Regions from separate parts of the Paenibacillus sp. IHB B 3415 genome, predicted to be linked through region 1. Evidence: riboswitches for the same ligand, from Rfam matches in the RefSeq annotation. Region 1 holds a riboswitch; the other holds the start of a gene.
What was found. A riboswitch is a leader RNA that binds a small molecule or an ion and turns the genes downstream of it on or off. The one in region 1 is predicted to bind cyclic di-GMP.

Region 2: linked by a shared signal. The riboswitch ahead of QW71_RS38995 (anti-repressor SinI family protein) and the one ahead of QW71_RS18575 (thiamine pyrophosphate-binding protein) in region 1 are both predicted to bind cyclic di-GMP.

What each region holds. Positions count from the first base shown of each region.
Region 1 covers NZ_JUEI01000041.1:55,983-59,886, reverse strand. The annotation lists gene QW71_RS18580 (methyl-accepting chemotaxis protein) at 73-1,323, shown strand; cyclic di-GMP riboswitch class I at 1,828-1,924, shown strand; gene QW71_RS18575 (thiamine pyrophosphate-binding protein) at 2,073-3,686, shown strand; gene QW71_RS18570 (carboxymuconolactone decarboxylase family protein) at 3,738-3,904, shown strand, end outside.
Region 2 covers NZ_JUEI01000027.1:71,500-75,403, forward strand. The annotation lists gene QW71_RS14815 (2-oxoglutarate dehydrogenase E1 component) at 1-1,266, opposite strand, end outside; cyclic di-GMP riboswitch class I at 1,785-1,869, shown strand; gene QW71_RS38995 (anti-repressor SinI family protein) at 1,898-2,047, shown strand; gene QW71_RS14820 (helix-turn-helix domain-containing protein) at 2,166-2,498, opposite strand; gene QW71_RS14825 (TasA family protein) at 2,671-3,261, opposite strand; gene QW71_RS14830 (TasA family protein) at 3,330-3,904, opposite strand, start outside.

The sequences.
Region 1 (3,904 bases):
TAGACCGATTACGCTTTAATCCCCTATAATATTACAATGCACAATATTTATTTCTAGGGGGAACTATAGTCTATGGACTGGATGAACAAGCTGCCGTTAAAACAAAGAATCGTTGCCGGATGTTACCTGGTTGCCGCTTTATTCGCTGTCCCTGTGTTAATTACGCTCATTGCAATGGGAAAGGTGATTATCGGTATTATTCTAATTGCGGTATTGGCTGCACTGACCTACCCGCTTGCGCGCTTCATTGAGAGAACGCTTACATCTTCATTTGAGGATATCTCCAATGTGACGCATACGATCGCCAAAGGCGACTTCACCAGCCGTGCAGACGAGAACGGATCAATGGGCGACATCAGCCGCTCCTTCAACACTATGATCGATAAATTGAAGAAGATCTTAACCGACGTTTCACAGCTTACCCGCCAGGTTATGGATGCCAGCCGGGGTATTGAGGACAAGAACCAGAACCTGAAGATCGTAATGGCACAAGTAGCCTCCTCTTCCAACGAACTTGCCCTGGGTGCGAATGAAATCTCGGTGGATATTGCCGACATGACGGAATCGATCAAAGATATCGAAACCAAAGTCTCCAATTATACGAACTCTACCAAGGAAATGAATAAACGCTCTACCCATACGCTGGAGCTGGTTGAAAAGGGACGCCAGTCCGTGGACACTCAAGCCGAAGGCATGCGGAAGAATATCCAGGCTACACAAAAAGTAGCAGATACGATCGAAGCGCTCTCACAGAATGCCCGCGGAATTACCATGATTACCAAGACCATCACGGAAATTGCCGAACAGACCAATCTTTTGTCGCTTAACGCCTCGATTGAAGCTGCACGCGCAGGCGAGCACGGACGCGGTTTCGCAGTTGTAGCCCAGGAGGTGCGCAAGCTTGCCGAAGAATCAACCGCCTCCACCAAGGAAGTATTCGGGCTGGTCCGCAGCATCGAGGCCGATATCAAGCAGGCTATCGATAACATCGCTATTAATGAAGAGGTTGTTCAGGTGCAGAACGAGATGATTACGGAAACCGCACATATTTTCGCGCAGATCGTACATAGTGTCCAATACATAACCGAGCAGATCTCCTCCTTCTCCGCAGAGAGTGATCTGATGCTGGAGAGTGCGCTCAAGATCTCCGGGGCGATCGAGAATATCTCGGCTATTACCCAGGAGACGGCAGCAGGTACCGAGGAGGTATCCGCAGCGATGAACGAACAAATTCATGCCCTGCAGTCCGTAGCGGAAGAGACCGAGAAAATGACACAATCTGTCTTCCAGCTGCAAAAAACAATCCATATTTTCAAATTCTAGCAGCAGCCCAAAGAGACCTTTTCCGCAGAGCAGTCTGCGGGAATGGTCTCTTTTTGGCATGAAAAAAGAAGATTGTAATGTAATATTCACAAAGTGTTAAAATAGTGCATAACCCTAAAAAAACGCCTTTGCACTTCTTTACTGCTAATTCTTTATTACTAATAAACTAACATTATTTTAAATTTCAATTACCCATTTCTTAAGACCTATTCCCGGGTTCTCCCAGCCTATAATTCTAATACATATGAATGGTTTCATGAGGTTCCTCTAATGTTATGAGGCTTATGGCTTATGCTGATTAAATTCTGCTCTTTTTCTGCATTTGCATTATAAGACTTTGGTCTTCCAGACGCATCCATTTTCAAAAGTTTGAATATCTAATATTTCATCTCCTATTACATCTGAATATTCGCCAAATTTCGCGTTTTGCTGCAAAGGGCTTATTGACAAAAGGCGAGCGAGGAATATATTGTAAAGGAAAATTATCCTTCGCTGTATTGATAACAACATATGAGGCAAAATTCACCGAAAGGGAATGACGCAAAGCCATGGATCTACAGTCTCACTTATCCGGTGAGATCATGACAGCCAGGTTGCTGAAAAACTATGAACGTCCGGGAATCCGCGTTCAGTAATAGTGATTCGTGCAACAGGCCTGTGCTCCTATTTCGAGTACAGGTTTTCTATTGCTAGCATACAATCAAAAAACAACTTGTGGGGTGGATGTTCTGAAGACAGTTGCAGATTATATGGCGGAAGCATTACGCGATCTTGGGGTAACACATTCTTTTGGTATTATTGGCAAGTCCATTTGTCCTATAGCTCTCAAACTTGTTGACTGTGGCATTGAGTTTATTCCCGGCCGGCATGAGTCCAGCTCCGGCTTCGCAGCAGGCGGCTATGCACTGAAAACAGGCAGTCTCGGGGTAGCCTTCGGCACCTCCGGTCCAGGCGGAACGAACCTGCTAACCGCAGCAGCACACGCCAAAGCCAACAATCTCCCGGTGCTCTTCATTACCGGTCATCAATCCATTAAAGAGCTGGGGATTCCCCAGTGTCAGGATTCCACATCCTATCTCGCCGATTTGGCGGACATGTTCAGACCGGCCACTCTTTTCAGCAAGCTAGTTGAACGCGGCGACCATTTCGGTACGATTTTCAATCATGCCCTGTCTATCGCCCTTGGTGACAAGAAAGGACCTGTTCATTTATGTATTCCGTTTGATGTTCAGACCGAGCGCCTTGAAGAATGCCGGATTGTCCTTCCGCAGCGGGAAAGGCTCGTCAGCTACGCCAACTACGAACGGGTCATTTCAGCGATCAATGCTTCCAGCAGACCTCTGATCATTGCGGGTAAAGGGGTTAACCGCTCCGGTGCGCACAAGGAACTGGTTCAATTGGCCGAGACCTTCAACATACCTGTAGTAACCTCTCCCGGTGGTAAAGGAGCCATTGCTGCGGATCACCCGCTCTATCACGGTCCTGTGGGCGTTGGCGGATGTACGCACGGGGATGAGATGTTGAACAACAGTGATCTGTTTATCGTGCTTGGTTCGCGTCTGAGCGATATGACCATATGCAATCTTAAGAGGGAGAATCATCCGGAACAGCTGATCCAGTTTGATGTGGATCCAACCTTTGTCGGTAAAATATTGACTTCCCGTACCCTTTCCGTCGGCGGCGATTTGCGTGACAACTTGGAGCTGTATCTCAGCAAGATTGATCCGTCCACCATAACCAGACGTGAAATAGAGATCTCCAATCACTATACTGAAGAACTGCCTGTGCTGTCCAAGCTCTCGCTGGCTTCGGTAATGAGCACGATGAGCGATTTGATTCCATACAACAGCAGCGTGTTTGTTGATGACGGCAGCCACGGCTTCAATGCGGTCAAATGGTTCAACGTGAAGAAACCGGGGAGCTTTGTATTTGATGCCTACTTCGCCTGCATGGGGAATTCAATCGGCATGGCCATCGGTGCCAAGGCTGCTTCGCCGGAAGAGACGGTCTTCTGCATTACCGGTGACGGCTGTTTCATGATGCTCGGAACTGAAATTAACACAGCGGTTTGCAAGAATATCCCGGTTATTTTCATTGTTGTGAACAATATGCAGCTGGATATGGCACTTAAGGGTATGGAAAAAACAACCGGCCGTATCGATGGAACGCTTTTCGAAGTCCCTCTGGATGCAGTGAAGTTTGCTGAGTCCCTGGGAGCCACCGGCTTCCGCGCGGAGACGCAAGAGGAGTTTGCGTCTGCAATCAGCCAAGCAGTTGAACTTAACCGCGTAGCCGTTATTGAGCTGTTGACCGACCGTGACGAAGTGCCTCCTACGGCCCACCGTACACTGGATCTCAACTAGGCTGTATCTTACAGATTCTCTAACTTACTATCAGGAGGCAAACAAGTGAATATGAACGTAGACAGCGGACTGGATCATTTCACCAATCTTTCCGGGGACTATGGGGCCAAAGCCCTAGCTCCTATTAAAGAGCATTTTCCCGAATTAGCCGAGTATATCATGGGCAATGCATACGGTGATATTTTTCAGCGGACCACCATCGGTTCTGACTGGAAAGA
Region 2 (3,904 bases), on a different contig from region 1:
CTCATAGCCCTTCGCCAGATCACTGGCATAATGCGTGGAGCGGGAATCTTCACTTTCGGTGGTGAAGCCGATCCGGTTATTGACGATAATATGCACGGTGCCGCCATTCTGATAACCTTGCAATTTGCCGATATTAAGTGTTTCCGCAACAATGCCTTCACCAGGGAAGGCGGCATCGCCATGCATAAGCACGGCCATGGCTTTGTCCGTATTCAGCTTAGGCAGGCCTGGGGTGCCCCGTTCCTCCTGGGCTGCACGCGTGAAGCCTTCAACGACCGGATTCACGAACTCGAGATGGCTCGGGTTGTTCGCAAGCGTGATGCGTGTACGCACGGTTTCGCCTTCGCGGACGGCGCGGTCGGCGCCTAGATGGTATTTCACATCACCGCTCCAGCCATAGGTGACACCCATGGAGCCTTCGGACGGGAAGAGCTCCTTGTTCGGCGAATGATGGAATTCCGAGAAAATAATATCATAAGGTTTGCCCAGAATGTGGGCAAGCACATTAAGTCTTCCGCGGTGGGCCATACCCATCAGGATATGCTCTGCGCCGTCATGTGCGGCAGCGCGGACAATTTCATCCAGCATAGGCACGAGGGCATCATTGCCCTCCAGGCTGAAGCGCTTCTGGCCGACGAAGGTCTTATGCAGGAAGGTCTCGAACTGCTCTACCTGAATCAGGCGTTTCAGCAGCTCTTTGCGTTCCGCATGGTTCAGTGGAGCAGGCGACGTTGTGGATTCCGCCTGGCTGTTGAGCCAGCGCAGCTCACGCTCGTCATGCACATGCCCGAATTCATAGGCAATGGTCTGTGTGTAGGCCTGGCGCATTCTGTGAACGGCATCCATAGCGGTATGCACGCCCTCAGGGGCATTCTCCCAGATCAGTGAAGCCGGCAGGGCATTCAGATCTTCGCGCGTCAGCTCATAGGTCTCGATCTCCAGCCATTTCGCCATCGGGTTGGTGCTCCGCTCCAGCGGATCGATATCGGCAGCCATATGGCCGTATATTCGGATGTTAGCCATTAGCTTGGAAGCTTTAACGGCTTTCTTGAGCCACTCTGTATCTCCTGAGATGGCGGGGGGAGGCGTCTTGACGGCATCCGGAGCCAGGGGAGGCGGGCCGGATACTGTGAAGAGGTCGCGGTAATGATGCTCTACGGAAGTGGGGTCCTTGACAAACTGCTCGTATTTCTCCTGAATGTAGCCCAGATTGGGACCGTAATACTTGCTCCAGACAGATTCGTTATAGGGCTCTTTGACGGCCATGAGTAGGTCCTCCTAACGGATAAACTCCACATGCGGTATATTAGGAACACCGCTTAGCGGAGCTGCGATGTTTGCGGTTTCATTCTCATCTTATTGTGCTACTTTCCGGCAGGGTAATCAATTCATACTTTCGTGCAATCCGTTCGCAAAACGGTATGATTCAGCAGGGGATTCATACGGAACAATCATAAATTTTCCGGGTGAAGCCGGAGAAATAAAATATCGTTAAAAATAATAAAAAATTAAGGGGTTTAGGTGGTTGTAAATCATAGAAATGGGTAATTACATCTATATTGTATTACGGGATTAATATCTATTTAGTATATTTGAACTAATTTGGACCGATTGAAGATGAATTGGAATTATTTATACAAGCTATTGGCAATTTTAGCTAAGGGTCCTCACGATTTAACATAAAAAAATTCCAGAAAACGACACACTTTTCATGTAAGATCTTGTATAATGTTATTGCGGAGAACGGTTTCATCGATTCTTTCCAGATCCTTTCATGTAAAGGGTCCAGTAAAGGGTAAACCTGCCGAAAGACAGGGGCACAAAGTCTCGGATCTAAAGTAGAAATACTATGATGGCCGGACTGCCTGGGGACGCGAAAATTCTAGGAGGAGATTTCTTGGATAAGTCCAACCAGGGGAATGACGAACTGCAGGCAGTTGATCTGGATTTAGAATGGGTGCATTTGCTAATGTCTGCTAAGCAGGCTGGCATCCAGGCAGACGAGATTCGGCGTTTTTTTACTGAAAAAGCACTCCAGGCGATGTAGGGCATTCAGCATTGTACGGATACATACAGAACAGGGCACAGCGGTGTACACGCTGTGCCTTGTTCTGTTAACCGGGAAGGGGGCAGGCAACATTGTTCCTCCCTGCGGTTCATCCTGTTTAGTTATCCTTTTGCTCCAGCCGCCATTTCTGATAATCGAGAAATTCCTTGAATTCACGTTTGCTTATACCAGAGGCCATCGCATCCTGTACCAGCCTGAACCATTCTCCATCGAGAGCCGGTTCTGCAGTCTCTGCAATTCCGCCATACAGTAATACGTGAATCGATACTTGAAGTGCATCGGCAATTTTTTCGATAAATTGAATGGAGGGGTTGGATTGGATATTCCGTTCGACATTACTTAAGTATGATTTCGCCACGTCAGCCTTATCCGCAAGCTCGGATAAAGAATAACCCTTCTCCAGACGGAGCCTATGGATGCGGCTTCCCATGTTATCTGACACGATTACAACGCCCTCCGTACTTTTTGTTATCAGTATAACAAAAATTCGCAAAACGGACAAAAACCCTTGTTCCTGCCAGAAGCTGGCGGGGAGAGACAAAACGGCATATCCAGCCCGGATGAGGGAGGATATGCCGTTTTGTGTATATAGTTTAATGGCCTTATTTGGCTTCTCCCAAACCTTGCGTAGCATTGAATGTCCAGTTCAGCGCCAAGCCGTCACCCTGGAAGATATTCTGATCCTGGGTATTGTCAACGAATTCGAAAGCAATCTTGAAGGTTTTGGTTTGGGTAGCGGCGATGCCTCCCGGCAGTACACCCGCCGTTACGAGATCATAGCTGGAAGTGTTCTTCAGGTCCTTCAGGGAGATCTCGGACAGCACATGGCCGGCAAGCGGACCGCTGGTGTAAGAGCTGTCGAGAAGTTTGATTTTGAAGTGATCTCCAAGATCCTGGCCGGCATTATCGCCCTTCGCATCAGTTATAGTGTAGCTGGTGGCCAGCGTTAGGAGTTTGATATCCAGGGTGCCGTCATTGGACAAGGTGAAGGTGCGTACGGTGTAATCACCCGGTTTCAGATTGGTCAGGGCAACAGGTGTATTAAAGGAAGAGCCGAGCTTCAGCGTGCCTGCCGCAAAGGTTGCCGTGCTGGTTGCTGTGGAGCTGAAGTAAGCGAAGGTGCCCCCTCCGATTAAAGACAATCCCAGTGCTGCCGATGCTACGCCAAGACCCAAAGTTTTCTTGATACCCATAATTAATTTCCTCCTCGAGTATATTATGTTTTTTTAAGATTGGTGATCAGGAATCGTGTACAGACAGATTATTTGAGGGCGCCTTTTTCCTGATTGGCTTCGAAATTCAGGGTCAGGGCCAGCGTATCGCCTTGATAGTAGTTTTGCGGCTGGAAGGTTTCCTTGAAGGCAAACTGTACGCTCAGTTTATCTGAAGTGCCTGCTTTGATGCCCCCATTCTCTACACCAAAGATCCCGCCGAGAATTCCCTTAGCTACAAGATCCGGACTTTGCTGCTCAAGGTCGGCCAGTGAAATGACCAGGACAGGCGACGTTAGCTTATCCTTGTTAACAAGGAAGGTCACGATAATATCGTCTTTGAGATTATGGGCGCCGTTATCCCCCTGGGCATCTGTAATGACAGATGAGGTGCGCAGAACAACTTTGGGAATATTGAGCGTTCCGTCATTTTTCAATTTAAAATCTCTTAGGATTGTATCTCCCGGCTTAAGATTGCTGAGATTGACAATAACGGAGGGGTCCGAATTAAGTAATAAAGTTCCGTTGTTAAAAGAAGCTGCAGTGGTGGAGGTACTGCTGAAGTAAGCGAAGGTTCCTCCGCCGACCAGGGTTAATCCGAGTGCTGCCGATACAACGCCGAGAC